DNA from 3 places in the Arthrobacter sp. SLBN-122 genome. Region 2 is predicted to be linked to each of the others. Evidence: predicted binding sites of a transcription regulator. Region 2 holds the regulator's gene; each other region holds the start of a gene.
The links. Region 2 encodes HrcA, which represses chaperone genes, less so after heat shock. Its sites were predicted from a motif close to TTNGCACTCGNNNNNNNCGAGTGCNAA; they were not measured.
Positions count from the first base shown of each region.

Region 1 (10,164 bases), 3.7 Mb from region 2:
GTGGTTTTATCCCAGACCGACGGGACCCGGATCCCCACGTTGGGATCGGACAGAGCCCACTGTTTGGAGTAGTAGGTGTCGTTGGGTGTGAACGACGGATGCATGAGGACGTCGGGCTCCACAGATGCAACCGTGTCATCCGCGGCGATGCTGTCCAGCACGCGCCGGGACTCCTCCACGGAGAGCTTTCGGCCTGCTTTGACCACCTTGGCATCACTGGCTGTTACTTTGATCTCCCTGACGCGGATGGAGGCAGCGCTGGAAACCTTCGCGTAGGTCTTCTCCCGTTCTGCGGTGCTGCCGGCAACGGAGGGCTTGAACTTCACGATGAACTGGTCGGTGGACAGCTGGGCGTCCGACGATTTCGCTGCTGTCGAGGGGCCGGGCAGGACCGGCTTGCCTGCTGCCTCGGCGGCCGGGGCAATGGCAGAGCCGGCAACCATGGCGGCCAGGACCAGCCCTACGGCCCTGTTGTACGTGCGTCCTTTGGTCATGCCAGTCCTCATGCGCAGATTCACTTCCGTTGGCCTCCCAGATCCACCAGCGAGCTTACTAAGGCTTGTACCCGATTTCAGGACCACATAAGCAACAGGCGCCCGGGGGCGCAGGATTAGGTTCTGCTGCGCCTTTCGTTCTGGGTCAACTCCGGCCAGCTATTCCCACGTAGCAACTTCCGATTCGATCTGGACACTAACGCTCAGCCTACTTACCTTTAATCCGTGACCGTGATGCGCCTGTTGGCCCTCCTGGGACCCGGGGGCGAGGGGGCATACCAGAGGAACGGAAATCAACATAAGGAGAGCATCATGCCCAAAGTACGTGACATCATGACCGGCGGTGTTGAATGCATCGGGGAAAACGAAACGCTGGAGGCCGCCGCCCGGAAGATGAAGGAGCTGGACGTTGGAGCCCTGCCAATCTGCGGTGAGGACAACCGCCTCAAGGGCATGGTCACTGACCGCGACATCGTCATCAAGTGCTTCGCCGAGGGTGGTGACCCGCGCACGGCAAAGGCCGGCGACTTTGGTCAAGGCAAGCCTGTGACCGTGGGAGCGGATGACTCAATCGAGGAAGCCATCAGGACCATGCAGGATCACCAGGTGCGCCGGCTGCCGGTTATCGACGGTCATGATCTGGTCGGCATCCTCACCCAGGCAGATGTCGCCAGGAACTACCCGGAGGACCGGGTTGGGGAACTCGTCGAACTCATCTCGTTCTACTAAGCCCCGCGGAGCGCAGCTGCAACCACGCAAACTGCCGCAGCCCGCAAACCGTGGAGCTAAGGAGATTCGAACTCCTGACCTCTTCGATGCGAACGAAGCGCTCTACCAACTGAGCTATAGCCCCGGAAGCGGCTGAACCCTGCATTGTGAGCCAGGGTGCCTAACCGGTGTCCCTAGGCTACAAATTTTCCCGGCCCAATGCCAATTGACACACTGATCAGCCGCGCGGAAGCTGCGGGCCGCCGTCGGGCCTCTATGCGCGGCGGCGCTGAAGAACGTCGTCGAGGTTGCTCAGCGCGCTCTGCCCCTTGGCCAGCTGCTGGTCACCCAGCTGCTCTGCTTCCGCGGCCTCTGCTGCCTGGACCCCGGCAGCCCCCTTCTTCAGGGACGGCTTGCCAACCGCCTTGGGCGCGTCAGGAAGTTCCAGCGGCTGGGGCTCAGGGCGCTTCGCCTTGGCGGCCTCCACGTAAACGGGCTTGGGGACTTCCACGGGCTCCCAGGGGGTTCCCGCCGGAGTGGCCGGAGCCGCCTGTGCAGCACTGGTGTCACCGGCAGCCACAGCGACGGCGAGGGCCGCTTCACGGAGCTCAACAGCCGTCAGCCGCTTGATTTTGGCCTCGCCTGCCTCGGCGTCGAAAAGCGGGCTCTCCGGCCTGGCCGGCGCAGCCTCAGGCTTCGGCGGAATCGCTTCACGCATCTCCGGACGGCGCGCAGGTGCACTCATGGCGGAGCGGAACGCCGCATCGACTTTTGCTTTACGGTCCCGGACGGCGAGGAAACGCAGCAACGCTACAGAACCAACGGTCAGCACCGTACATAGGAGCGGAAGGGCGGCCGTACCAATGCCGAACGCTGCCAGGACACCCGAGATGAACGCAGTCACCAGGGAGAGCAGCCCCACAAGGGCCAACGCGGTCCGCCCATAGCGGATGCGGAACTGGGCCGGAGGCGGGGTGCTGGCGGTGCCGGCACCGGATGCCGGGCTCTTCCTGGTTTCCATGGCTTTCTCCTGCTGGGCGGCGACGTTCAAGACCAGGCCGGTGGGCGGTTCCGGCCCCTCATCGGCGGGGGCGTCTGCCCGGAATTCGCCGGCGGGCTGGAACTGGTGCCTGCGGTTCCGGAGGACGTAAGGGGCAACCCAAACAATCCAGAGCGCGACGGCAACCACAAGGATCACTGAGCTGCTAAGGGGGAAGTCCACACTCAAAACCGTATGAGCATCATGCCTGCTCAGGCCGCATTACGGGCGGTGTGTCGTCCCGCCACCGGCAAACCGTCTGATTTATGACCGGCGCGAGGCCAGCCAGGGACCCAGCAGGCCCTCCGGGACTTCTTCGGCGGTGAGGGCGAACGATCGGTGGTCCGCCCATTGGCCATTTATGTGCAGGAAGCGGGGCCGGTACCCCTCGTCCCGGAAACCCAGCTTCTCCACCACCCGCAGGCTGGGCCCGTTTTCAGGCCGGATGTTGATTTCCATCCGGTGCAGGCCAAGGGCACGGAAGCAGTGGTCGGTCACCAGCGCCACGGAGGTGGGGGCTATCCCCCGCCCTGCCCGCGCCTGGTCCACCCAGTATCCAAGGGTCGCCATCATGGCCGAACCCCAGACAATCGAGGACACGGTCAGCTGGCCCACAATGGCGGGGCTCCTGAGCCCCGGCCGCCACTCGGTAATGAGGAAGGGCAGTGCCGTGGCCTGGGCGGCCTGCGCTTTGAGCGACCGGACCATGTGCCGGTAATCCGGCAGCCCCCCGGATGGATCGGGGTTGGAGGCCTCCCAAGGCTGCAGCCACTCGCTGTTCCGAGAGCGCACCTCCATCCATTCCTGTTTGTCGCGGTACCGGATTGGCCGCAGGACCAGATCGCCGCACTCGAGCGTGACCGGCCAGATGGGACCACTGCGCATGGCGCTACCGGGAAAGGTCCGCGGTGAAACCCGGCAGCCATTCGCGCAGGCCCGGGCCCAGGTCGTCGCTGTCGATGGCGAGCTGTATGCAGGCCTTGAGGTAGCTGAGTTTGTCGCCCGTGTCGTAGCGCCGACCCCGGAAGACGACGCCGTACACCCCATGCCCCGCACCGTCACCGGACGCAAGTTCCTGGAGGGCATCCGTCAACTGGATCTCCCCGCCCCGCCCCGGCTCTGTGTGTTCAAGGACCCCGAACACGGCTGGGTGCAGGACGTAGCGCCCAATCAGGGCCAGGTTGGACGGCGCTTCCTCCGGGGAAGGCTTCTCCACCAGGCGGTTGACGCGGACGTAGTCTTCCCCGTCGATCTCCTGGATGTCGGCGCATCCGTAGGCACTGATCTGCGAGGGTTCCACTTCGATGAGGGCGACGACGGACCCTCCCGTTTTCGCCTGCACGTCGATCATGGTGCTGAGCAGTTCGTCGCGGGCGTCAATCAGGTCATCGCCCAGCAGGACGGCGAACGCTTCGTCGCCCACGTGCTGTTTTGCGCGGAGCACCGCATGGCCCAGGCCGTGGGGGTCGCCTTGCCGGACATAGTGGATGTCGCCAAGCTGGCTGGCTGCCTGGATGGACGCAAGCTTCTCCGTGTCCCCTTTGTCCTGGAGGGTGGACTCAAGGGACGGAACACGGTCAAAGTGGTCTTCCAGGGCCCGCTTGTTCCGGCCCGTAATCATCAGTACGTCGTGGAGGCCCACGTGGACAGCTTCCTCCACCACGTACTGGATGGCAGGCTTGTCAACGACGGGAAGCATTTCCTTGGGCATGGCTTTGGTGGCAGGCAGGAACCTGGTGCCCAGGCCCGCGGCGGGAATGACGGCTTTGCGGACTCTGGGGTTACTGGTGTTCACCGGACTAATCTAACGTCAGTCAAGCATTTCAGTAACCACCGGCGCGGCAGGCCCGCATGCGGGGCTTGAAAAGTCCCCGGAACACCGGCCAATGCAGGAAGGACACCATGCTGCAGGAGACCGACGCGGTCAAGGACGACATCAGGGCGGCGCACCGGCGTCGACGGGCAGCCCTTACGCCGGCGCAGCTGGAAGCGGCGGGGGCGGCGCTGGCTGCCCATGGGAAAGAATGGGCAAGGACGGTCACCGGGGATCGCCCTGGTATTGCCTGCGTGTACCTGGGCGTGGGACATGAACCGCCCACCCTGCCCCTGATTAACGCCCTGCATCACAGCGGGCACCAAGTGCTGCTTCCCGTGTGCGAGCCCGGCCGGGAATTGAGCTGGGTGTTTTGGACACCGGACACCGGCTTCGAACGCAGCAAATATGCACCAATACTGGAACCCGCTGGGCAGCGGCACGGTCCGGACACAGCCGGCGGTGCAGCAATGCTTTTCATTCCGGCCACCGCGGTGGACCTCGCCGGCAACAGGATCGGCCAAGGCGGCGGGTACTACGACAAGTTCTTGGGGCACCTCGCCACGGCAGGGAAGGAAATTCCACTGGCCGCTGTTATCTACGACGATGAACTGCTGCCCGCCGGCCGGATTCCGGCCGAGGAGTTCGACCGGCCGGTCCCGGCCGTCCTGGCTCCGTCCGGCTACCGGCCCTTGGCGGGCAGCGCCTAAGCCCGGACCGTCCGGACGCAGTGATAGAATTAGCACTCAGGCCCTGCGACTGCTAATGGTTTACCCACGGCAGCACGGGACCTCTCGTTTGCCCAAGAGGAGGAGCACCAGTGCCAACATATGCTTACGCCTGCAAGGATTGCGGCCACGCCTTCGACATTGTCCAGTCGTTCTCGGACAGCAGCCTGACGTCCTGCCCTGAATGCCAGGGCACGCTGCGCAAAAAGTTCAACAGCGTCGGTGTCGTCTTCAAGGGCTCGGGCTTTTACCGCACCGACTCGCGCGATTCCAAGGGCAGCTCCGTCTCTCCCGCACCGGCCGCGGCTCCGGCCACGCCTGCCGCCGCCCCCGCCGCTTCGGCGCCGGCCGCTGCTGCCGCCAGCTAAGCAACCAAGTCTTTACGACGACGGTCTTTACGACCGCGGCCGGGCGCTTCCCACGCAGGTTCAAGCAGCGTCCGGCCGCCTTTGTCCACATAGCAGCCGTCCTGGCTCCCCTGCCGTGGCGGCAGCAATTAGCGTGGGCGCATGCCCATACTCCCCCGCCGCCGCCGTGACAGCCTCCGGTTTCCCGGGAACACCCACAGTGCCGCCAGCGCGCATCAGCTCGGGCGCCGGCCCGGAAACCGCCCACTGCATTCCCGGTTTGCCGGCTGGCTAAGCCGCAACCGGCGCCTCGCGGCGGCACTGCTTTTATGCGCAGCTGCAGCAATCGCCGTCCAGCAGCTCACTCCTGCCCCGCTCTCCACTGTGACTGCGCTGGCCGCCGCCCGGGACCTGCCCGCCGGAACCGCTGTAACAGCGGCCGATCTGGACCGCGTCCAGGTGCCTCCCGGAATGGTAGCCGACGGCTTCCTCCGGGACGGCGCCGCAGCCACGGGCAAGCAGCTTGCGGCTCCGCTCCGGAAGGGCCAGCTCCTCACCGATGCCCAGCTGCTGGGCCCCGGGCTCCTGGCAGGGACGCCGCCCGGTTCGGCGGCGGTTCCCCTGCGCATGGCAGATGCCTCGTCCATCCAGCTGGTCTCCCCCGGCCAGCTGGTCAACGTGGTGCTGACATCCGCCAATGGGTTCGACCAGCAGGGTCCCTCCGAAGTGTTGGCGTCGGCCGTCCCCGTGCTGTGGACCTCGAACAAGGGCGGCCAGACCGGACAATGGCTGGGCACCACAGAGACGGATGGGCTGATCGTCGTGGCAGCCACAGCGGAACAGTCATCACGCCTAGCCGGGGCCTCAACCCAAGGCAGGCTGTTCTTCGTTCTGGTGGGGCAGCCATGATCCGCGGCGCCGCTGGAATGCGGTGGTCAGCCCCAGTGCGGCGGCTTCTGTTCCTTCAGCCAGGTGTCGTGGTCGTCCTCGCGGTCACCCCAGCTGCGTGCGTCGTCCTCTGCCGCCTTACTGGGGAGAATCTCCCCAGTACCGCCCGACCCTGCCTTGGCGGCGGTGGGATCAGCGGGAACGGCAGCTGCTGCTCCGGTCCCGGGCTTGTCCTGGCTGTCGGTCCCGGCCTGGTTGTCGTTCCCGGTCTGGTTGTCGTTCCCGGTCTGGTCGTTTTCGTTCTGGTCGTTTTCGTTCTGGCGCATATCTTCCTCGGGCCTCTCGTTCCCAGGCCTGTCTTCTGTTGTCATCGCATCTGTTTCCCCCGGATGCTGGACCCGCCTGCCTTGGCTGCCCTCTTCCTGCCGGCGGCTTCCATCACTGTTTCGGCTTACACCAGCCTCGGATGGCAGGTAGGAGACACCGGGAGAGGGCGTCCCGTCGATTCCATGAAGCGCGTGGTTGAAGTCGTCGTCCAGGAACCCGGTGGAGGACGGACTCCGTCCCGGGAGCACCATTTTCTCAAGGCCAAGATACCCCGCAATGCGGTCGGCGCAGGAGGATGGGTCTGTGAAAACCTCAATGGTCCACAACGGCATGTACCGCCATCCCAGGCGTTCAAGCAGTTGCGGCCGCAGCCTGCTGCGCTCACGCACGCTCATGGTGCGGTACTGCGCGGTGCCATCGGACTCGATGGCTACGGGCCGCGGGAGGTCGATGTCGTCCTGGCCCATGGTGTTCAGGGGGTCCGCCGCGGCAACCACGTCGATGGCGCCGTCGTACTGGTGCCAGACCCTGGCGCCACGGGCCCGCAGCCTGTCCCCCAGATCGGCCACCAGCGGATCCGCTCCCAGCGCCTGTTCACTGGCCGCGGCACGGGATGCGGGCGTGCCCAGATCTGTGTTGCCGGAAATTTCCCGGTCCAGCAGCGTGTAGAGGTCAACCGCCCCGTGCGTGAGCCGGGTCTGGTCCAGGTCCTCCGGCCGGAAGCAGGTGAGGACGTGCATGGAACGCCGCGCCCGGGTCATCGCCAGGGCAAATTTCTCCCGGCCGCCCTCGGCGGACAGCGGTCCGAAGTTGTGGAGTGCCCGGCCGTGCGGGGTCCGCCCGAAACCCGGCGAGAAAATGACGTGATCGCGGACCAGTCCCTGCGCTCGTTCCAGGTCCACCACCCGGAAGGACTCCGGGCCGGCGCCAAAGAAACCGGCCAGGCCCGGCTGGTTGGACAGCTGGAGCCTGATGGATTCACCAATCCTGGCAGCGTGCCGGAGGCTGGCGGTAACCACGGCCAGCGAGGTCCGGGGACGGAGGCGGGCGTGTTCGAAGACCAGTTCCACCACCCGGTTGACTTCGGCAACCACGGACTCGACACCCTCATGGTCGGCACTGGGAAGGCCGGTGCCGTCGGGCAGGTACTCCACCAGCAGTGACCGGTCCAGCCCCGTGGCTGACTGGCCTTCGGGCAGCCGGCGCAGGCCGCCGTCGTAAAAGTTCTTGCTCAGCTGAAGGACCAGGTCCTCATCCACTGCCCGGTACACCACGTTGAGCCGCCATACCGGAAGCACGGCGGAGAGCGCGGTGAAGGCACTCTCCACCCGCTGGTGGGCGGACTCTCCCGGCGCCAGCCGCTCCACCCCAACGGTGAAGGTCCGCGGCGTGGCAATGCGCGAATCGCCGAAGGCGATGATCTGCCGGGCACGCGCGATCGACGGCAGGACGGCCTGCAGGGACGTCGCTTCCGCATCGAGGATCACGACGGCGTCGAAATGCTGTTCAGCCGGAAGCAGGCCCGTCATCAGGTACGGGCTCACGGACCATACCGGAACCAGTGTGCCGATCAGGTCCGGAGCCTGCGCGGTCAGGGCCGGCAGGGACACCCGTCCGTCCTTGAGCAGGCTGCGCAGCAGATCGGCCTGGCGCGGCTGGGCGGCGATGGCGGTCCGCCACCGCTCGGCCAGGTCCCACCGCAGGCGGGCGGCGCCGCTGGCGATGTGCGCGTTGTCCGCCAGCCGGTACTCCGCTTCAAGCTGCCGCAGTGCATCGCCGTCCGACATGGCCAGGTAGTCGTCACCGCTGATCATTGCCTCAAGGGCCGACTGCCACCAGGCGAGCTCCAGTTCTGCGGCTACGGACCCTTCGGGGACTTCCCGTTCGGCGAGATCGGCAAGGAGTTCGCCCAGGCCGTGTTCGCGCATGTTCTCGATGAGGAGTGTGCGTTCGGGCAGGGTCTTGAGCGTATCGCTGTCTGCCACCAAGCGCTCCAGGCGTTCCATCAGCCGCGCGTAGGGAACGGTGGACAGCGACCCGCCGCCCTCCGTATGCTGCAGCGCCTCGCCCAACTGTGCCAGCTCCTGGTCCAGGGACCGGTACATGGCGTTCATTTCGGCCAGGCCGGAGGGAACGGCGGGGTGCCGCTGGGTGGTGGCGTACCCCGCCCACAGGGCACGCTGTTCCTGGACCAGCACCAGGGATGAGTGCAGGTCTGCGATGTGGACACCCGGGCGGACGTATTCCTTGGCTACCCGGCGCAGCCTGGAGCGCTGCATGGCCGTCAGCTCGATACCGCGCTCACGCCGCCAGGAAGAAGGGGCAGTGGCGGAAATAAGGTCCGTCACCGGCCGGTCGAAGATGTCCGGGGTGAACTTGTCCAGGCTTCCACGGACGGCGACCAGCAGTTCCAGCTGCTCGCCCCACTCGGCGAATGACTCGCCCAGGCGGATTTCGGCGTGCTCCGCAACGGCGTCCATGCGGTCCCTCAGGAGGGGAAGGCTCTTGGCGACGGAGCGGACCAGGTCCTGGGCTTCCTCGGTTTCCTTGCGCGTCAACAGCCGGGCCCCGTGCCAGGGGCTGGTGGTGGCCGCTTTGCTGAAGCTGCCCAGTTCCGCGGCGCGCTTGAGCCTGCCGGCCAGTTCCTCGCGGTCCCGGATGCTGTCCAGCACGCTGCGCTTGAGCCTGACGGTGGTGGCCGGCGCAGGATGGATGGAGGTGAGCTCGGCCAGTGACTGCATGGCCTGGTAGGGCGAGCAGCCCCAACGCTCGCGGACGTTGTGGAGCGACGCCACGTGGTCCATGAGCGCGTGCCGGTGCTCGACCAGGGTGTTGTGGAGGTTCCCGAGCTGCGGTTCCAGTGACTTTTCGTTCCGCACAATGGCCCGGACCAGCTGGCCTTTCAGCTGCTGCGCGGTGACGTTTCCGGTGAGCTGGAACAGGATGGACTCCAGCCCCAGCGACTCGAGGTGCCCGGAGACCTCGTTGAGGCTGGCGCGGCGGTCGCCCACCACCAGTACTGTCTTGCCGGCGTCCACCAGGGCACCGATGGTGTTGATGGCCGTCTGGGTCTGGCCGGTGCCGGGCGGGCTGCTGACAACCAGGGAGTCCCCGGCCCGGGCCGCGTCGATGACGTACTGCTGGTCAGTGTCCGCATCCAGCAGCAGCAGTTCGTCCTTGGGATCCCTGTTGTCCAGGTGGGGGAAGCGGGACGGGTCGGGCTGGTCGACGTCCACCATTTCGCCGCCGGCGGCAGTGGCCAGCGCGGACACCACGGGATGGGAGTCGTTGATCCAGGGGTCGTCGAGGTTGCCGGAGAGGTCGGCGAAGGTGGAAACGAGCAGGTTGTGCTGGGTTTCCGCTCCGTGGATGGGCCGGATCAGTGTAGCCAGCCGGTCCAGGACAGGCTGGGGGTCGAACCGGGCGGTGCTGTAGGCGAGGCGGGTGACGGCGTTGACGTCGAAGACGATTCCGTGGATGTTCTTCAGGTGCCGCACCAGGGCGGGGTTGATGTGCGCCTGCTCCGTGAGCTGCAGTTCGAAGTCGTCCTCCCCCGGCCGCACGGTGAGGGAAATGGCGGTCAGCATGACCGGGGCGGACACCCGCTGGGGTTTGCCGCCGACGGCGGAGGTCCACACCACGGTGCCCGCGGACAGGTATCCGGCATCGATGCCGCGGTCGTTGGCGAGCTCGAAGATTTTGGACCGGATGTTGCGAGAAGCACGGGCGGCCACCACATACTGCTGCCTGTCACGGATCAGCGTGGACAGGCGTGTGCGGCGCCCGGCCATGAGCTGGGCGAGCCCGGAGGGGTGCGCCG
Region 1 is NZ_VFMS01000001.1:478,626-488,789, forward strand. Features, by position in the region: gene FBY36_RS02135 (S8 family serine peptidase) at 1-494, opposite strand, end outside; gene FBY36_RS02140 (CBS domain-containing protein) at 807-1,223, shown strand; tRNA gene FBY36_RS02145 (tRNA-Ala) at 1,275-1,347, opposite strand; gene FBY36_RS02150 (hypothetical protein) at 1,477-2,400, opposite strand; gene FBY36_RS02155 (GNAT family N-acetyltransferase) at 2,506-3,126, opposite strand; gene galU (UTP--glucose-1-phosphate uridylyltransferase GalU) at 3,131-4,036, opposite strand; gene FBY36_RS02165 (5-formyltetrahydrofolate cyclo-ligase) at 4,144-4,764, shown strand; gene FBY36_RS02170 (FmdB family zinc ribbon protein) at 4,875-5,150, shown strand; gene cpaB (Flp pilus assembly protein CpaB) at 5,292-6,038, shown strand; gene FBY36_RS02180 (DUF4011 domain-containing protein) at 6,065-10,164, opposite strand, start outside.
Region 1: FBY36_RS02170 (FmdB family zinc ribbon protein) is a predicted target of HrcA. The motif match lies at 4,794-4,820, and genes of this name have one in related genera.

Region 2 (9,734 bases):
CTGCCTGCGGCGCAGCCCGAAAAGTACGCAGCCGAGCTGGCAAGCCTGATCGGCGGGGATCCGGAGGACGTCCTGCGCGTCTCCGGTAAGACCGGCGTCGGTGTGGAAGCCCTCCTGGACAAGATTGTCCGCGACCTGCCTGCGCCGAAGGGCGACCCCGATGCGCCGGCTCGTGCCATGATCTTCGACTCGGTCTACGACACCTACCGCGGCGTGGTGACCTATGTCCGCGTCATGGACGGCATGCTCCACCCCCGCGAGCGCATCCAGATGATGTCCACCAGGGCCTCCCACGAGTTGCTGGAAATCGGCGTGAGCTCGCCGGAACCCACACCCTCCAAGGGCCTGGGCGTCGGTGAAGTGGGCTACCTCATCACCGGCGTGAAGGACGTCCGGCAGTCCAAGGTGGGCGACACCGTCACCAACCTGGCCAAGCCGGCAGCCCAGTCGCTCCCCGGTTACGCCGATGCCAAGCCGATGGTGTTCTCCGGCCTGTACCCGCTGGACGGGGCCGATTACCCTGTGCTCCGTGACGCCCTCGAAAAGCTCATGCTCAACGATGCCGCGCTGGTGTACGAACCGGAGACCTCCGCTGCGCTCGGCTTCGGCTTCCGCGTGGGCTTCCTGGGCCTCCTGCACCTTGAGATCACCCGCGAACGCCTGGAGCGCGAATACAACCTCGACCTCATCTCCACGGCGCCGAACGTGGAGTACGAGGTAACCCTTGAGGACAAGAAGGTAGTCCGGGTGACCAACCCCAGCGAGTACCCCTCCGGTAAGATTGCCGAGGTCCGCGAGCCCATGGTGTCCGCCACCATCCTGGCGCCCAGCGAATTCGTCGGTGCCATCATGGAACTCTGCCAGGCCCGCCGCGGCGTCCTGGGCGGCATGGACTACCTCTCGGAGGACCGGGTGGAAATCCGTTACCGCCTGCCGCTGGCTGAGATTGTGTTCGACTTCTTCGACATCCTGAAGTCGAAGACCCGGGGCTACGGCTCCCTGGACTGGAAAGCCGACGGCGAGCAGGTTGCCGATCTGGTGAAGGTCGACATCATGCTCCAGGGCGAACAGGTGGATGCCTTCAGCGCCATCACCCACCGGGACAAGGCGTACGCCTACGGCGTGATGATGACCGGCAAGCTCCGTGAACTCATCCCGCGGCAGCAGTTCGAGGTGCCCATCCAGGCAGCCATCGGCTCCAGGATCATCGCCCGCGAAAGCATCCGTGCCATCCGCAAGGATGTGTTGGCGAAATGCTACGGCGGTGACATCTCGCGTAAGCGCAAGCTGCTGGAGAAGCAAAAAGAAGGCAAGAAGCGCATGAAGATGGTGGGGACGGTGGAGGTGCCGCAGGAGGCGTTCATCGCCGCCCTGACCACCGACGAATCAAAGGACAAGGCCAAGAAGAAGTGATCACCGCGCAGCGGGGGGCCCGCTGATGCCCAGCGTTCTTCCCCTCGGTGACCCGGCGCCGTCGGACGGTCTGCTGCCTCCCCAGGCAGCGGAGGGTGCGGCGGACCGGGCGTTCGGCTTGTACGTCCACATCCCGTTTTGCGCTGTGCGCTGCGGCTACTGCGACTTCAACACCTACACCGCCACGGAACTCGGCGGCGGGGCCTCCCAGGATGCGTATGCCGGCACGGCAGCGGCAGAGGTGGCGATGGCAGCGAAGGTCCTCTCGGCGTCGGGCGTTCCTGCCCGGAAGCTGGGCACCGTCTTTTTTGGCGGCGGCACACCCACGCTGCTGCCCGCGGACGATTTGGCCATGATCCTTCGGGCTGCCATCGACCAGTGGGGCATTGAGGACGGCGCCGAGGTCACCACGGAGGCGAATCCGGATTCCGTCACACCCGAATCCCTTGCCGTCCTGAAGGAAGCCGGCTTCACTAGGGTCTCCTTCGGCATGCAGTCCGCAGTTCCACATGTCCTGAAGGTCCTGGACCGCACCCACACCCCGAGCCGGGTGCCGCAGGTGGTGCAGTGGGCGCGCGAGGCAGGACTGGCTGTCAGCCTGGACCTGATCTACGGGACGCCGGGGGAGTCGCTGGCCGACTGGCGCCACTCCCTGGAGACCGCGCTCTCCTACGGGCCGGACCACATCAGCGCGTACGCGCTGATCGTCGAGGAGGGCACCAAGCTGGCCGCGCAGATGCGCCGGGGCGAGGTTCCCGGAATTGACGACGACGACCACGCCGATAAGTACGAGCTCGCCGACCAGCTGATCACCGAGGCCGGACTTGGTTGGTACGAGGTCAGCAACTGGGCCCGGACTCCGGAACAGGCCTGCCGCCACAACCTGGCCTACTGGCGGGGTGACGACTGGTGGGGAATCGGGCCCGGCGCGCACTCGCACGTGGGCGGGGTCCGCTGGTGGAACGTCAAGCACCCGTCGGCCTATGCGAACAGGCTGTCCCAGGGGCTCTCGCCCGCCGCCGGCCGGGAAACCCTGGACGCGGAAACCAGGAACCTGGAGCGGGTCATGCTGGAAGCGCGCCTGCAGTCCGGCCTTGACCTCTCTACGCTTAGCGCCGGTGGACGGCACGAGGTGGCCGGGCTTATCGCCGACGGCCTCGTGGATCCTGCCGCTGCGTTCCGCGGCCGACTGGTCCTGACCTTGAAGGGCAGGCTGCTGGCAGACGCAGTAGTCCGCCGGGTCCTGCCGGACTGACCCCAAGGGCCGGGCCCACGCCGGCAGGGTTCCCTGGCCGAAGCGAAGCGAGGCTAGGATGCCGCTGGGTGGGCCCACTGCGGCGAGGGCCCGAGCTTGCGAGGGCTGGGAGCCGGTGGGGATTACTTGATCCAGCGCAGGTTGTACTGGTAGCGGTGCGGCTGGCCCCGGTTGACGTGGATCCCGGCGGCGACGGAGAAGCACGTGAGCGCCACCCAGATCAGTGTGGCAATGACCGCGAAAATGTTCCCGACGTAAGGGATGAACACCAGGATGTTGGCCAGCACGGCGGCAATGGTGGGCGGCAGGCTGAAGTTCAGCGCTTCCTTGGACTCCTGGGCGGTGAACGGGCCGCGGTCCCGGAAGATCAAATAGATCAGCAGCGCGGGGATGCAGCCCAGGATCCCGCCGAAGTGCGCGAGTGTTGCCCACTGGCGGTCTTCGCTGGCCGTAAGCGGCAGGGCATTGGCGGGGACGCCATGGTACTCGGAACGGCCCTGGCCATCCCTGTGATCACGTGCGTTTTCTGCCACAGTCTGTTCCTTCGAAGGTGCAAGTGGTGCTGGGTACGGATTCCGGCGCATGCAGAGCGTGAAAACGCGTGCAGTGCCGGAAAAATGCTGCAGTGCCTCAAATAAGGAACCGCACTACCAAGAATACTGGGTCGCGGGCGGCCCGCCGCCCTTCAGGGCACGGTCAGGAAATCGATCACTTCTTCAACCCTGCCCAGCAGGGATGCTTCGAGGTCTGCATACGTGCGCACGGCGCCCAGCAGTTTCTGCCACCCAAGGCCGATATCTTCCTTGGTCGCGTGGGGCCAGCCGAACGCCTTCAGGATCCCGGTTTTCCAGTCCTGCCCGCGGGGGACGGCAGGCCATTTGTCGATCCCAAGGACAGCGGGCCGGATCGCCTGCCATACGTCCACGTACGGGTGTCCAACAATCAGGACGTTCCCGGCGGCACCCGGGGAGGCCATGACGGCTTCCGCGATGCGGGACTCCTTGGAATCGGGAACCAGGTGGTCCACCAGGACGCCGAGCCGCCGGCCGGGCCCGGGGCTGAAGTCCGCCACGGCTGCGGCGAGGTCGTCAATGCCGTGCAGGGGCTCGACGACGATGCCTTCCACCCGGAGGTCGTCTCCCCAGACTTTTTCGACCAGTTCGGCGTCGTGCTTGCCTTCCACCCAGATCCGGCTGGCTTTGGCTACCTGGGCCCGCTGTCCGGCCACCCGTACCGATCCCGACGCCGTCCTGCCCGCTGCCGGACCCGCCGCGGTCCGCGGCGCCGGCGGCATCAGCCGGATGGGCTGGCCTTCAAGGAGGAAACCGAACCCAAGACGGAAGGAACGGGACTTTCCCCGCCTGTCCTCCAGCGCCACCACATGCATCCCGCCGGATTTCTCCACACGGGTCACGGCACCCACCCAGCCGGACTGCACTTCCTCGAGCACCATTCCGCGCTCCACGGGAACCTCGGGCAGTTCCGTCCGCGCGGGAGCCGATATGCCCCGTGGGCCCCAGTTCTGGTAATCCATGGATTCGATCCGCCTAGCGCTAGGTCCTCAGCCCCGGAATTTCGCCCGGAGCGGTACCAATGCTAACAACGGGCCGAGGCATAATAGACTGTTAGCACTTGGGCATGTCGAGTGCTAACAGTGGGTTGCATCGGGAGGGGCATGCGCCCCGAACCATGGGATGGAGGTGGAGAGTGAGCGAGCCACGCAAGCTGGAAGTACTGCGGGCCATCGTGGAGGACTACGTCCACTCCCGCGAGCCGGTTGGGTCAAAGGCCCTGGTGGAGCGGCATCATCTTGGTGTTTCCAGCGCCACCATCCGCAACGACATGGCTGCCCTGGAGGATGAGGGGCTGATCACCGCCCCGCATACCAGCGCCGGCCGGATTCCCACCGACAAGGGCTACCGGCTTTTCGTCGACCAGATCTCCGCTGTCAAGCCGCTCTCCGCCGCTGAACGCCGCGCCATCCAGTCCCTGCTCGAAGGCGCGGACGATCTCGACGACGTGCTGGAGCGTACGGTCCGGCTGCTGTCCCAGCTGACCAACCAGGTTGCCGTGGTGCAGTATCCGCACCTGAGCAGGGCACTTGTCCGCCATATCGAATTCGTCCTGCTCGCCCCCCGCAAGGTCCTTGTGGTCCTGATTGCCAACAGCGGCAAGGTGGAGCAGCGGGTGATCGACGTCGGGCAGGACCTCGGCGACGACGCGCTGGCTGAACTGCGTACCCGGTTCCTTGGTGCGCTGGGGGGAACACCGCTGAGCCAACTGGCCCAGGCGCTGCCCGCCGTCGTGGCCGCAGCCCCGCACCAGCAGCGGCAGGCGGCACACGCACTGGCGCTCGGGCTGGAGGGCCTGGCACAAAACAGCCGGGAAGAGCGGATGGTCATGGCAGGCACCGCCAACCTTGCCAGATCCAACGTGGACTTCCCCCTCAGTATCGGCCCTGTGCTCGAGGCGCTTGAGGAGCAGGTGGTGATGCTGCGGTTGTTGAGCGAAATGGCCCAGGACCACCGCGGCGTCGCTGTCAGCATCGGAAGGGAGAACCCGTACGACGGCCTTGCCGAAGCCTCCGTCGTTGCCACCGGTTACGGTCCGGACAGTGCCGCGAAAGTAGGGATCCTGGGGCCCACCCGGATGGACTATCCCACCACCATGGCCGCCGTCAGGGCAGTGGCGCGCTACCTTTCCAGGATTTTGGGGCCCTGACTCTTAGCCGCCGGAGCCTGCTCCGGCCGGGAAGCAAGAGCCGGGCCGCCGAATTGAATTGCAGTACAACAAGGAAGAGATACGTATTTTGAGCAGCCACTATGACGTCCTTGGAGTCTCACCCGAAGCTACGGGCGAAGAAATCAAAAAGGCCTACCGCAAGCTGGCCCGCACCCTTCACCCTGACGTAAACCCCGGCGCAGACGCGTCAGAGCGGTTCAAGGCCGTAACCCACGCCTACGAGGTGCTTTCGGATCCCCAGAAGCGCCGGATCTATGACACCACGGGCAACGAGAACGGCACCGACAACGGCTTCGGCGGAGCAGGCTATGCGGGCCAGGGGTTCGCGTTCCAGGACATCTTCGACACCTTCTTCGGCGCCGGCGGCACGTCCGGTCCGGCCTCGCGTGTCCGGCGCGGCCAGGACGCCCTCATCAGCGTTCGGATCGACCTCCGGGACGCCGTGTTCGGCGTCAACAAGAAACTCGAAGTGGACACCGCCGTGGTCTGCCCCACCTGCGACGGGTCCTGCTGCCGCCCCGGCACCCATCCTGAACGCTGCGACATCTGCGGCGGCAGCGGCCAGGTCCAGCGGGCCGTCCGCTCCATCCTCGGCCAGGTCATGACGGCCGCCCCCTGCGGCACCTGTGAAGGTTTCGGCACGGTCATCAAGGACCCCTGCAACGAGTGCAGCGGCCAGGGCCGTATCCGCAGCCGCCGCTCACTGACCATCAAGGTTCCCGCCGGCGTGGCCACTGGAACCCGGATCCAGCTCTCCGGACAGGGCGAAGCCGGCCCCGCGGGCGGTCCGGCCGGTGACCTCTACGTGGAGATCCGCGTCAACAACGATGCCACCTACGTGCGGGAAGGCGACGACCTGCACGCCACTCTGCACATCCCCATGACGGCGGCTGCCCTGGGCACGGACGTCAGCCTGGAAACCTTTGACGGCACCCAGGAGATCGACGTCAAGCCAGGAACCCAGTCGGGGGAAATCATCACCCTGCGCGGCCTCGGTGTCACACACCTCAGGGGATACGGCCGCGGCGACCTGAAGGTCCACCTCCAGGTGGACACTCCGGGCAGGCTCGACCCCGCACAGGAGGACCTGCTGCGCCAGCTGGCCAAGGTCCGTGGCGAACAGATCACCGAGGGCAAGCTTGCCGCCAGCGGCGGCATGTTCGCCAAGCTCCGGGACCGGCTCGGTAACCTGTAGCGGTGAGCAACCCCGTCTTCTTCACAGCCGCCGGTTCGCTGGACGGCATGGCTGCCGGTCAACTCTTCGTCCTCGAGGGGACGGAGGCGCGCCATGCCGTCACCGTCAAACGGCTGTCCCCGGGCGAAGCGGTGGACATTGTCGACGGGGCCGGCACCCGGATGACCGGGAAAGTCGTCTCTGCCGCCCCCTCCGGTCTCGAGGTGGAGTGCGGGACCCTTACCGTGGAAGACAGGCCGGACATCCGGCTGGTGCTGGTACAGGCCCTGGCCAAGGGCGACCGCGACGAACTTGCCATCGAGACGGCCACCGAACTGGGCATCGACGCGGTCGTACCCTGGCAGTCCGAACGTTCCATCGTCCGCTGGAAGGGTGACCGTGCCGCCCGGGCGCACGCCAAATGGGAGTCCACCGTATCCGCGGCCGCCAAACAGGCCAGACGTGCCCGGATTCCCGAGGTGCGGCCTGCCGTCGACACTGCAGGGCTTTCAGCTGCCGTGGAAGCGGCGGACCTTGCCGTCATCCTGCACGAAGACGCCGTACGGCCGCTGCGCACGGTCCTTGAGGGATGGCAGTCGACTGCTGGCGCGGGACCCCGTGAAATTCTGCTGGTCGTCGGCCCGGAGGGCGGCATCAGCCCGCGCGAAGTAACCAAACTCTGCGATAAAGGCGCCGTGACCGCCCTCTTGGGGCACCATGTCCTGCGGTCCTCCACCGCCGGGCCCGCCGCCGTCGTGCTTGCCAGTGACGTCCTTGGCCGCTGGACGGCTACCGGACCCTAAAGGACCTGGTGTCCTCGTTCCGGTCCGGTTCCCCGCCGGAACCGGCCTGGGCCACCCGCAGCACGTAGTCGCCGGGCGGAAGGTTCAGGGCCAGCGTGAAGACCCCGGCCTGCCCCTGTTCCGCCCCCGCCGTGGTTTCTCCGGTGAGGAAAGGTGCCTTGCTGCCTCCATCCGGTGACTGCAGGATCTGCCAGCGGAGCTTGGCCCCCGGGGACGTGCTGCGGCCAGTGATCTTGACGCTGCCCCCCGCAACCTCGGCGCTCTCCTGCGGGTCAATGATCCAGACCGGGGCCACCAGGCCGGCGGCGCGGGTCATCAGCGCGCCCAGCTGGACGCTGCCAAACGCCACGTAGTCGGTGTGGCCGTCCACAAGTATCCGGACCCGGATCTGCTGGCCCGTGTCGATCAGGCCGGAACTGGCGGCCGCGGCGGTTGCCGTGTAGATCAGTTGCTGGATGGCGCGGGCAGCCATGTCCGCGTCGAGATTGCTGTTGAAAGCGTCGGCTGAAACATCCACCGTGATGACGTCCTTGCCGGAAATCGAGGTGGCCAGTTTGTCCGGGTTCTGCCAGGGCGTGAAGAAGTCAGGGTCCAGCGGCTTCTCCGACATCATGGCCCGGAGGGCGCGGGTGACAGGGTTCTCCTGCTCCGGGACATCGCGGAATTCGCGGTAAAGGAAGATGTTCCCGCCGCTGCGGCCGATCCAGTAGACCGGGGCCTTGTTGGAGGACTGCGTGGTTTCCAGCGGGGCGCTGGTGGAAAGCGTATTTGGCATGGTGCCGCCCGTGGCCGGAACCGAGGCGATGGTGCCGGTGGGGGTGGGACCGCCCTCGGCCGTGCATGCCGCCAGGACCGGAACCAGAACCAGGACTCCTGCCAGGACGGCGGGGCGCAGGCGGCCCATGGGTCGTCCAGCCCTTTCGGGCGCAGAGGTTTCCGGCACTGTCCTGCCCTTGTCCTTTCCTGGGTGGCGGGCCGATCCCCCTGGCGGCCTGGTGTTCCAGCAGATGCTGGATTTCCAGCATTACACAATGGCGCTGCCGCTCCGGCGCTCTTTGCCTTCTCCACCGCAACTGCAACGGGAACGATATGAGGCCGATATGAAGTTGATACCTAAGGCCGCCCCAGAGCCCCCGTGAGGCTCCTTGCCCATGTTCCATGTTCGAGGTTCCACTGCGGCCGGATATCCGGCCTGGTCCGGTGCTGGCGTAAGATGGAGGGATCGCTGGGGCAAGGAGCACCGGGCAACGGGCGCCGGCATCAGCCAAAGCAAACAAGTGATGTCGATCTTCGAGGGGACCACAGGCCTGCGGGCCAGCACCATGACTGAATCAGCAAATGGTAAGCGCCGGCTCAACACGGGCGACGGCGGTCCGGGGGAATTCCCGCACTCCCTGCCCGGCACCCGGACGGAAGTGGTCCTCTTTGAGAACTCCGACCAGATGGTTCAATCACTTGGCAGCCATGATGAGGCCCTGAGGTTTATCGAAGAGCAGTTCCCGGACGTCAACTTCCATGCCCGCGGCAACGAACTGTCCATCAGCGGCCCTTCAGGCGATGTGCCCCGCATCATGCGGCTCCTCCAGGAAGTCCGCGGCCTGGTGGCCCGCGGCACAGTCATCACGCCTGCGGTGCTGCAGCAGCTGGTGTCCCTCCTGCGCACCCAGTCGCTGCAGAATCCTGTGGACGTGCTCACCCATGACATTCTCTCCAGCCGCGGCAGGACCATCCGGCCCAAGACGCTGAACCAGAAGAACTACGTTGACGCCATTGACGCCAACACGGTGATCTTCGGCATCGGCCCCGCCGGCACCGGCAAGACCTACCTGGCCATGGCCAAAGCGGTCCAGGCGCTGCAGCAAAAAGAGGTCAGCCGGATCATCCTTACCCGACCCGCCGTGGAAGCGGGGGAGCGGCTTGGCTTCCTCCCCGGCACGCTGAGCGACAAGATCGATCCCTACCTCCGGCCGCTGTACGACGCCCTGCACGACATGATGGACCCCGAGTCCATCCCGCGCCTGATGGCAGCCGGCACCATCGAAGTGGCGCCCCTGGCCTACATGCGCGGCCGGACCCTTAACGACGCCTTCATCATCCTCGACGAGGCGCAGAACACCACGCCGGAACAAATGAAGATGTTCCTCACCCGGCTCGGCTTCGGATCCAGGATGGTGGTTACCGGTGACGTCACCCAGGTGGACCTGCCGTTTGGGACGCGTTCCGGGTTGCGGATCGTCGAGGAGATCCTGCAGGGCATTGAGGGCGTGAGCTTCTCTGTCCTGGACGCCGCCGACGTCGTTCGGCACCGTCTTGTCGGGGACATTGTCAACGCTTACAGCATCTGGGA
Region 2 is NZ_VFMS01000001.1:4,135,179-4,144,912, reverse strand. Features, by position in the region: gene lepA (translation elongation factor 4) at 1-1,413, shown strand, start outside; gene hemW (radical SAM family heme chaperone HemW) at 1,439-2,668, shown strand; gene FBY36_RS19015 (DUF4870 domain-containing protein) at 2,791-3,201, opposite strand; gene FBY36_RS19010 (DUF3097 domain-containing protein) at 3,354-4,202, opposite strand; gene hrcA (heat-inducible transcriptional repressor HrcA) at 4,376-5,389, shown strand; gene dnaJ (molecular chaperone DnaJ) at 5,478-6,605, shown strand; gene FBY36_RS18995 (16S rRNA (uracil(1498)-N(3))-methyltransferase) at 6,608-7,387, shown strand; gene FBY36_RS18990 (GerMN domain-containing protein) at 7,374-8,291, opposite strand; gene FBY36_RS18985 (PhoH family protein) at 8,710-9,734, shown strand, end outside.

Region 3 (10,164 bases), 3.6 Mb from region 2:
CTCGAACATTGGGATCATGGTCTCCACATAGGTCCTGGTGAGATGGTTGTCGTCCTTGTAGACGTACACGTTTCCCACCACGGCAGGGCAGACGCCCCGGGCACAGATGAAGTCGCTCATGTCCATCAGGTGCAGCCCTGGCAGCTTGCCCCGGTAATTCTCCAACGGCGACGGCTCCACCAGCGATTCGGCCAGCGGCGGGTTGCAGGCAGGCGCGTCCGCACCGTTCCGCTGGGCGCACTGGGGCATGTTGAAGGTGAACCGCGGGTTGTCGCGGATGCCCACGATCTCGATTCCCGCGTCAGCGAACGGCTTCACGCCATCCAGGTATCCCGGCACTTCGGTTTCGAACGGGGCGTCCTCATGGGTCAGCGACGCCACCGTGAACACCGCATCCGGGCGGTGTTCCAGGACGTAGGCGGAGCTGGCCTTGTTGTAGGCGTTGCATTCGGCATTCCTGGCCTCCGATTCGGCGCCGAACCGGCATGCAGGCATCAGCAGGGTCACCAGTTCCCAGCCGCGGGCGGCTGCCACGGGAGCCAGCGCGGCCAGGTACTGCTGGGCATGGGAATCCCCCAGCACCACGATGCGCCTGGTGGACGGTTCCTCCGGAAGTTCCTGCCGGCATCCCTCCAGGATGGGGTCGCTGGTGGCGTTGACGCCGGTGCAGGGCGAGTCGATGCCGGCCCAGTCATTGTCCAGGGCGGTGGGCCCGGGGATGGTTCGAGCCCTGGGCGCGGGCGTGTTTTCGTTCTCCGGGGTGAGCGCACGGGCCCCGGGCGTGAGCTCACGGGGCTGGGCCGCCGTCGCGCTTTCCTCCGCGGTGAGCGACGTCTGCCAGACGGCGACAGGCCCGGCCAGCAGGGCACCGCAGGCAACAATGACGACGGCGGTCCGCCAGGCGCGCAGCTTGGGCCAATGCCAGTCGCGCAGCGGCTTTTCAACAAAGCGGGTGGTGAGGACAGCGAGCACGATGGAGGCGCCGACGATGCCCAGTCCCTGTTTGAGGTTGGGCGCCTCGACGCCGGTGGCCGCGAGCGCCAGCACCAGGACGGGCCAGTGCCAGAGGTACAGGGCGTAGGAGTTGTCACCCAGGGCGACGGCGGGACGGCTGCTGAGGAGCCGGTCCACGCCGAAGCGGCAGCCCGTTTGCCCGGCAATGATGATGGCCGCCGCAGCCAGCGTGGGCCACAGCGCCACGTACCCGGGGAAGGACCTGTCGACGGTCAGTACCAGCCCGCAGGACACCATGGCTGCCAGTCCGGCCCAGCCCAGCGCCACCCTCACTATGCGGCCGGGCTTCAGGTAGGGCAGCGCCAGCGCCAGCAAGGATCCCAGCGCAAACTCCCAGAGCCGGGCGCGGGTATCGAAGTATGCGTACGCCTGGTTGCTGGCGGTCTGGTTAATGGAGTAGGCCAGCGACACCACCAGCACAGCGCCAAAGACCACGGCCAACAACCCTCGATACGTGAGCCCCTGCAGGCGGGGAACCCGGCGCAGCAGGTTGAGCACGGCAGCGGTGGCGGCAAAGATCAGTGGCCACAGGATGAATACCTGGCCCTGGATGGACAGGGACCAGAAGTGCTGCAGCGGGCTGGCTCCCGCATGGTCCTGCGCGTAGTAGTCCACGGCCATGTCTGCCAGGAGCCCATTCTGCCGGTACAGCAGCGACGCCCATGCCTGGTCCAGTACCTGCGGCCAGCGGCCCTGCGGCAGGATCAGCCAGGTGCCCGCCAGGACCCCGAGGATCACCACGACGGCGGCGGGCAGCAGGCGCTTGAAAAGGTGCAGCCAGTGCGCCAGCAGGCGGAAGGGTTGGCCCGATTCTGCCTTGCGGACGAAGGACAGGGTGAGCAGGAAAGCCGAAATCAGCAGGAAGATATCCACGCCGCCCGAAACGCGGCCCAGCCAGACGTGGTATGCCACCACCATCAGGACTGCCAGGGCCCGGAGCCCCTGGACTTCGGGGCGGAAGGTTGGTTTTCGTTTCCTGTTTGCGGCACCAGACTGCGGTTCAGGTGCCTTCGGGGTTTCCGTTATCGACACTAGAACCTCTCAGAATTCCCACCAGCCAAAACAGCAAGCCTAGCCAAGGCGGTCTGCAACGGCCAATTACAGCCCGGCGTCGGACTATGCTGGCCCCAACCATCGAAGGGAGCCGGCGTGGTTGTCCAACTGCGGATTTGCGTGCCCGGGGAGCTGTCCGCCGTGACCCTGAAGACGTGCCGCGAGCAGCGGGGCGCGGCAGAAGTTGCGCTGGTACCGGGCGCGTCCGTGGTGCCGCAGGGCGATGTCATCGAGGTCCTGATCGCCCGGGAGTCGGTGGAGGAACTGCTCGAGAAGCTGGAAATCCTGAAGGTCCAGGACATGGGCTCCATCGCCATGAGCGCACCGGAATTCGTCCTCTCCAGGAATGCCGACCGTGCGGAGCAGGCGGCACCCGGGGACGGCGCGGACGCGGTGATCTGGGATGACGTGACGCGGCAAACGGGCGAGGATTCCCGCTTGACGTGGAACTTCATTGCCTTCCTGGTACTGGCAACCCAGCTCGCCGGGATCGGCATCGTGACGGACTCCCCCATTGCCATTGTGGGGGCCATGGCGGTGGGGCCTGAGTTCGGGCCACTGGCCGCCCTGGCCGTCTCGCTTGCCACCCGCCAGTGGAAGCTTGGCCGGCGCGCGGCTGTTGCGCTGTGCGTGGGCTTTCCGGTTGCCATGCTGTTGGCGGCGCTGACGGCGTGGCTGTCGGTGCCGCTCGGTCTTTTCCCGCGCGATGCGTTGGACAAGGGCTCTGCGGTGGAATTCATCTACCATCCGGGCCCGTATTCAATGATTGTGGCCGTCCTGGCCGGGATCGCCGGAATGCTCTCCATCATCGGCCGGCGCTCCGCGGCACTGATCGGCGTCTTCATCTCGGTAACCACCGTGCCGGCGGCAGGCTACGTTGCGGTGGCCTTGGTCCTTGGTGAATACCAGAAGGCGGCCGGCTCTGCCCTCCAGCTGCTGCTCAACCTCGTGGGCATCGTGGTGGCCGCCCTGGCGGTTTTGCTCTTTTACCGGATGGTTTACAGGCGGGTGCCCCACGGTGTGGCGCGGAGCCTCAGGCGGCAGCGGACACGGAGCCGCCGGTAGGCAGTGCCGGGTGACGCGGTTTTTTATGAACGAAGCAGGCCGCGCAGGGTCTGGATGGTGTCCGCTTCCGCCGGAGCCTTGTCGTCGCGGTAGCGCTTGACCCGGGCAAACCTCAGGGCGATGCCGCCCGGGTAGCGCGGCGACTGCTGCACGCCGTCGATCGCGATTTCGACGACAGTGACCGGCTCAACCCAGACAGTGCCGGCAGTGCGCCGCACCTCAAGCTCCTGGAATCTCTCCGTCTGCCACCGCAGCAATTCATCGGTGAGGCCCTTGAAGGTCTTGCCCACCATCACGTAGCCCCCGGGTTCACCGAACTCCCCCTCAGGGTCAAGGGCGCCCAGGTGCAGGTTGGACAGCGTCCCGGTGCGGCGTCCGGATCCCCACTCGCAGGCGAGCACCACCAGGTCGTACGTCAGCACCGGCTTGACCTTCACCCAGTTGGACCCGCGCCGGCCGGCCGCATAGGTGGAACCAATGGCCTTCACCACGACGCCCTCGTGCCCGGCGGCGAGCGCCTCCTGCGACACCCGCTCCGCGACGACCGGATCAGCCGTAACCTCTCCCGGTATCCGGTGCTCAGGCGCAATGCGCTCGAGCTCACTGATCCGGGCGGACAGCGGCTCGTCGAGCAGGTCCCGCCCGTCGAGATGCAGCACGTCGAAGAACCACGGATGCAGCAGCGTTTCCCGCGCTGCATCCGCACCAAAGCGCGCCATGGTTTCCTGGAACGGCCGCGGGCCGCCTTCCTCGTCCAGGGCCAGGGTTTCGCCGTCGAGGATCACGTCCCGCAGCGGCAGTCCGCGCACTACCTCCACTACCTCGGGGAGCCGGTGGGTGACGTCGGCCAGGTTGCGGGTGAAGATGCTGACGTCGTCGCCGGCCCGGTGCACCTGGATGCGGGCGCCGTCGAGCTTGTATTCCACAGACGCCTCCCCAGTGGCTTCCAGGGCTGCGCTTGGACTGCCCGCGGTGGCCGCGAGCATGGGCTGCACGGGGCGGCCCACTACCAGGCCGACGGCGTCGAGCTCGGCTTCGGTGCCCGTAAGGGCCAGCATGGCGGTTCCGCCCAGGTCCCCGGAAAGCATTGCAGCGCGGCGTACGGCGGCAACGGGCTTCCCGGCGGCCCGGGCAACGGCATCCGTCAGCACGCCCTCCAGGGCTCCGGTGCGCAGCTCGCCAAGGAGGACCCCGGCGATAAATGACTGCTCCGGCGCGGTTGCCGCCGCCATTAGCTTCCGCAGTGTAGCTGCGCGCCCGGCGCCCGATCCGGTACCCGCCGTGGCAAGCAGGCGGTCCAGGGCAGCGTCAAGGTCGGCCACGGTGAGGGTTGGCTCGACGGCGGGTTCCTCCCTGGCCGCAGCCACGGCGCTCCAGCCGACGCCCACGCGTCCCTGGCGGGGCTTGGCAACGAGCCAGCCCACCGCCGTCGGAATTTCCGCAGGCTCAAGCCGGACCAGCAGCTGGGCCAGCGCATCCACTTTCGCCAGCCGGGAACGGGTGGAGGTGACGGCCTCCGCGGTTTTAACGAGCTCAAGGAGCAGCATGGCACCATCCTGCCACGGCACTGGACAGGCCCACGGTCCGGTTCCAGAATGGGCGCATGGGACTCATCGCTGCGAACCTGTTCATCACCCTCGACGGCGTCTACCAGGCGCCCGGCGGCCGCGAAGAAGACCCTGAGGGCAGTTTCGCCTTTGGCGGCTGGCAGGCACCGGTGTCCGACGATGAGTCCGGCGCCGCCATTGCAGCTGGGATCGAGCGGATGGATGCCCTGCTCCTCGGGCGAAAAACCTATGACATCTTTGCCGCTTATTGGCCCCACCAGTCAGGGGACATCTCGGAGACGCTCAACCGGGTTCCCAAATTTGTGGTGTCCGGCTCCCTCACTGATCCGGCATGGGCAGGCACCACCGTGCTGCCGGATGCCATGGCGGCAGGCAGGCTGCGCGACGAGTACCAGCAGGTGCACATGTTCGGCAGCGGGGTCCTCATCCGATCACTGTTGGAGGCAGAGGTGCTGGACCGCCTCCATCTCTGGCTGTATCCGCTCACCCTGGGGCAGGGCAAGCGGCTGTTCGACGCCGGGACCATACCCGCCGCGTTCCGCCTCGCCGAGCCGGCACGCAGCTACCCCAAGGGTGCGGTGTCGCTGGTTTATGAGCGTGCAGGCGGAGTCGAAACGGCGGAGATGGACGCCGGCTGATACCGAGCATCCTTACAGGAATACAGAAAACCGGCCCAGCTGATGCTGGACCGGTTTTCTGTATGGCGCCTGCCGTGGCCCCTTTAAGAAGGGACTAGTGGCTGTGGCCTGCGTGCTCGTCCTCTTCGGCCGGCTTCTCCACGACAAGGGTCTCGGTGGTGAGAACCAGGGCGGCGATGGAGGCCGCGTTGCGGAGGGCAGCACGGGTGACCTTGACGGGGTCGATGACGCCCGCGCCGATCAGGTCCTCGTACTCGCCGGACTTGGCGTTGAAGCCGTTGTTGGTTTCGAGGTCGGCAACCTTGGAGGTGACCACGTAGCCGTCGAAGCCGGCGTTTTGGGCGATCCAGCGCAGCGGCTGCACCAGTGCGCGGCGGACAATGCCGACAGCTGCGGCAGCGTCACCTTCGAGGGCCTTCACAGAAGCATCCTCATCCAGTGCCTTGAGGGCGTGGATCAGGGCGGAGCCACCGCCGGCCACGATGCCTTCTTCGAGGGCAGCGCGGGTGGAGGACACGGCGTCCTCGATGCGGTGCTTCTTTTCCTTCAGCTCAACCTCGGTTGCGGCACCCACCTTGATGACGCCGATGCCGCCGGCCAGCTTGGCCAGCCGCTCCTGGAGCTTTTCGCGGTCCCAGTCGGAGTCGGTGCGGGTAACCTCGGCGCGCAGCTGGGCAACGCGTGCGGCCACATCCTCGGCCGAACCGGCGCCGTCCACGATGGTGGTGTTGTCCTTGGTGACCGTGATACGGCGGGCGGTACCCAGCACCTCCAGGCCAACGGTGTCCAGGCTCAGGCCCAGCTCCGGGGAGACAACCTGCGCACCGGTGAGGGTGGCAATGTCCTGCAGCATGGCCTTGCGGCGGTCACCGAAGCCGGGGGCCTTGACGGCAACAACGTTCAGGGTGCCGCGGATGCGGTTGACGATCAGCGTGGACAGGGCCTCGCCCTCGACGTCCTCGGCGATGATGAACAGCGGCTTGGAGGCCTGGAGCGCCTTTTCCAGCAGCGGCAGGAATTCCTGGATGGAGGAGATCTTGCCCTGGTTGATCAGGATGAGCGCGTCCTCGAGGACTGCTTCCTGGCGTTCCGCGTCCGTGACGAAGTACGGGGACAGGTAGCCCTTGTCGAACTGCATGCCCTCGGTGAGGACCAGTTCGGTCTGGGTGGTGGAGGACTCTTCGATGGTGATGACGCCATCCTTGCCCACCTTGCCGAAGGCCTCGGCCAGGAGCTCGCCGATTTCGTCGCTCTGGGCGGAGATGGCGGCAACGTTTGCCACCTGGGTGCCTTCGACGGGGCGGGCGTTCTCCAGCAGGCGGGCAGCGACGGCTTCAACCGCAACTTCGATGCCACGCTTGATCTGGCCGGGGGCAGCGCCCGCTGCCACGTTGCGCAGGCCTTCCTTGACCAGGGCCTGGGCCAGGACCGTCGCGGTGGTGGTGCCGTCGCCGGCAACGTCGTTGGTCTTGGTGGCTACTTCCTTGGCCAGCTGGGCGCCGAGGTTCTCGTAGGGGTCGTCCAGTTCCACTTCGCGGGCGATGGTGACGCCGTCGTTCGTGATGGTGGGGGCACCCCACTTCTTGTCCAGGACGACGTTGCGGCCGCGGGGGCCGAGCGTCACCTTGACGGTGTTCGCGAGCTTATCGATGCCGGCCTCAAGGGACCGGCGGGCAGCGTCATTAAACGCAAGCTGCTTTGCCATGGTTTTGTCCTTTCAAAGACAGAACCCCGCACTGCCGGCCAGCATGAGCATGGCCGGCGGCACGGGGATCCGAAAGAGTTACTTTACGACGACAGCCAGGACGTCGCGGGCGGACAGCACGAGGTACTCGGTGCCGCCGGTCTTGACTTCGGTTCCGCCGTACTTGGAGTAGATGACGACGTCGCCAACGGCTACGTCAACGGGAACGCGGTTGCCATCTTCGAAGCGGCCGGGGCCTACTGCAACAACTTCGCCTTCCTGCGGCTTCTCCTGCGCGGAGTCCGGGATGACCAGGCCGGAAGCCGTGGTCTGCTCGGCTTCGAGCGGGCGGACAACGATACGATCCTCAAGAGGCTTAATAGAGACCGACACTCGGACCTCTCCTTTTCGTCAGCAAATTCGTGGACTGGAAAGCTTTCCGCCGTAGCTGGCAAACCGTCGTCGCGGTGCCGGCAGCAGCCTGGCTGGCAGCTCTTCATGTGTTAGCACCCTCCTAGGGAGAGTGCTAATGAAGACTCTATGTAAGGGTTAGCACTCGGTCAAGGTGAGTGCCAACGTTTCGTCATGGGCGTACGCCTTTTCCAGGGTCCGACGACGGCGGCCCGGGGCAACGGCCACGCTCCCCTATCGGCCCAGGTCGTCGAAGTCCACGTCTTCGCCGCCGTCGGCATCGCCGCCGCCTGCCTTACGGGCGCGGAAGAGCACCCAGCCGGCCCCGGCTGCGGCGAGCGCCGCAATGACGAGGACGAAGATGCTCCCCATCCGCGCGCCGTCGTACAGCCCCCGGATGTCCCGGGACTCCTGGGTGTTGTCCTGGATGTCGTTGCCGCCCACGGAATAGACGGTGGCGTTGAACGTGTCCAGCAGGAAAATGATCACCAGCAGGGCGATGCAGACCACCGCCACCGCGGCGGCAGCAATCAGGACGGGACGGGCAAACCTTGCCGGGCCGCGGCCCCTGGGTTGGTGTCCGCCGGGCTCCACAGGGGCTGTGCTCTCATCCATGGTTTCAACAGTATCGGCATCCCGGCCGCGCGCTCCTCCACTAGGCTGGAACCCATGGCTCACGCTCCCCAGGACCAGATTGCACCCCTTTTGACCCCCGAAGGCTGGGACTTGCTGGCATCGCTGGGCCCCTACCGGGACGAGGACTCCTTTGAGCTCAATTCCGCGCTCCGGAAGGCCGGGCACCCTGCCGAACTCGTATCCGCCGTCCTGACGCAGTCGCGGCTGCGCACCAGGGCAGAGGCGAAATTCGGCGAGTTTGCCCGCCAGATGTTGTTTACCCAGGCCGGCCTGGAGCAGGCCACGCGCCTGAACGTCGCCGCGCACCACGCGCAGCGGTTCGCTGCTGCCGGGATCAGCCGCGTGGCGGACCTGGGCTGCGGGCTGGGCGCCGATGCCATGGCCCTGGCATCCCTGGACATCAATGTCACCGCCGTGGAAATGGACGAAACCACCGCGGCCTGCGCCACCATGAACCTCATCCCGTTCCCCAATGCCACGGTGGTCCACGCCGACGCGGCATCAGTCCCGCTGGAAGGAATCGACGGCGTCTGGCTGGATCCCGCGCGCCGGGTCACCTCCACCTCCGGAACCAAGCGGATCTGGGACCCCGAGGCGTTCTCCCCGCCGCTGTCCTTCGTGGAGTCACTCGCTGCTGGCGGGAAGGCCGTGGGCGTGAAGATGGGCCCGGGCATGCCGCACGAGTCTGTTCCTGCAGACTGCGAAGCCCAATGGGTGTCCGCGGCCGGTGACGTCACCGAAGTGACCCTCTGGTTCAACGCTGTGCGCAGGCCCGGGGTCCGCCGGGCAGCCCTGGTCCTGGGTTCCCAAGGGCCCGCCGAGCTGACCAGCGCGGACGATTTCGGCGCCGGCCCGGCCGCGCCAGTGGGACCGGTGGAAGGCTACCTGTACGAACCCGACGGCGCCGTGATCCGCGCCGGGCTGGTGGCGGACGTGGCGCTGCAGCTCGGCGGCCACCTGGTGGACGAGCACATCGCCTACATCTGCGCCCCGGAACTCCTGGACACCCCGTTCGCCCGGGCCTACACGGTCCTGGAGGTCATGCCCTACAACGTCAAGGCGCTCAAGGCGTGGGTGAAGCAGGAGGGCATCACCGTGCTGGATATCAAAAAGCGTGGGACCGCGGTCACGCCGGAGGAGCTGCGGAAGCAGCTGCTGCCAGGCGGAAAGAACTCCAAAAAGGGTTCCGCGAGGACCGCCACCCTGGTCCTGACCCGTATTGGGGAGGACCGGGTAGCGATCGTGGTGGAACCGGCATAGGCGCCTACTGCGCGCGCATGAACTCCTCGGCTGCCCGCACCTGCTCCGCGGTGGGACGCACGCCGGTGTAGAGCACGAACTGTTCCAGTGCCTGGATGGTGGCAACCTCGGCCCCCGTGATGACCGGTTTCCCTGCCACACGGGCCGTCTTGATCAGCGGCGTCTCCGCCGGGAGCGCCACCACGTCGAAGACCAGCCGGGCTGCCTGGATGGCCTCCGCGGGAAACGATAGGCTGTCCGCTTCGGCGCCGCCGGCCATGCCGATGGGGGTGACGTTGATGATCAGGTCCGCCGTGCCGCCGTCGAGCGCTGCCCGCCACTGGAAGCCGTACTGGTCGGCGAGCGCACGGCCGGCAGCCTCATTCCGGGCGATGACGGTGACGTTCCTGAAGCCGGCATCGCGGAGGGCGGCAACCGTGGCCTTGGCCATGCCGCCCGCACCCTGGACCAGTACCGAATAGTCAGTGGGGACTGCGTTTGACGCCAGCAGCTGTTCGATCGCCGTGTAGTCGGTGTTGTACGCCTTGAGGTGCCCCTCCGTGTTCACGATGGTGTTCACAGAGTCGATGGCCTTGGCGGAGGGGTCCATCTCGTCCACCAGCGCGATGACGTCCTCCTTGTACGGCATGGAGATGGCACAGCCGCGGATGCCCAGCCCCCGGACGCCGGCGATGGCCTGTTCCAGGTTGGTGGGCGCGAACGCCTTGTAGATCCAGTTCAGGTCCAGCTGCCCGTACAGGTGGTTGTGGAAGCGGGTCCCGTTGTTGCTGGGCCGGGCCGAGAGCGAGATGCAGAGGGTCATGTCTTTATTCAGAATGGGCACCTGACCATTAAA
Region 3 is NZ_VFMS01000001.1:501,909-512,072, forward strand. Features, by position in the region: gene FBY36_RS02235 (acyltransferase family protein) at 1-2,040, opposite strand, end outside; gene FBY36_RS02240 (DUF389 domain-containing protein) at 2,164-3,132, shown strand; gene FBY36_RS02245 (ATP-dependent DNA ligase) at 3,156-4,679, opposite strand; gene FBY36_RS02250 (dihydrofolate reductase family protein) at 4,736-5,338, shown strand; gene groL (chaperonin GroEL) at 5,433-7,043, opposite strand; gene groES (co-chaperone GroES) at 7,122-7,415, opposite strand; gene FBY36_RS02265 (hypothetical protein) at 7,668-8,048, opposite strand; gene FBY36_RS02270 (class I SAM-dependent methyltransferase) at 8,103-9,329, shown strand; gene FBY36_RS02275 (shikimate 5-dehydrogenase) at 9,334-10,152, opposite strand.
Region 3: groES (co-chaperone GroES) is a predicted target of HrcA. The motif match lies at 7,572-7,598, and genes of this name have one in related genera.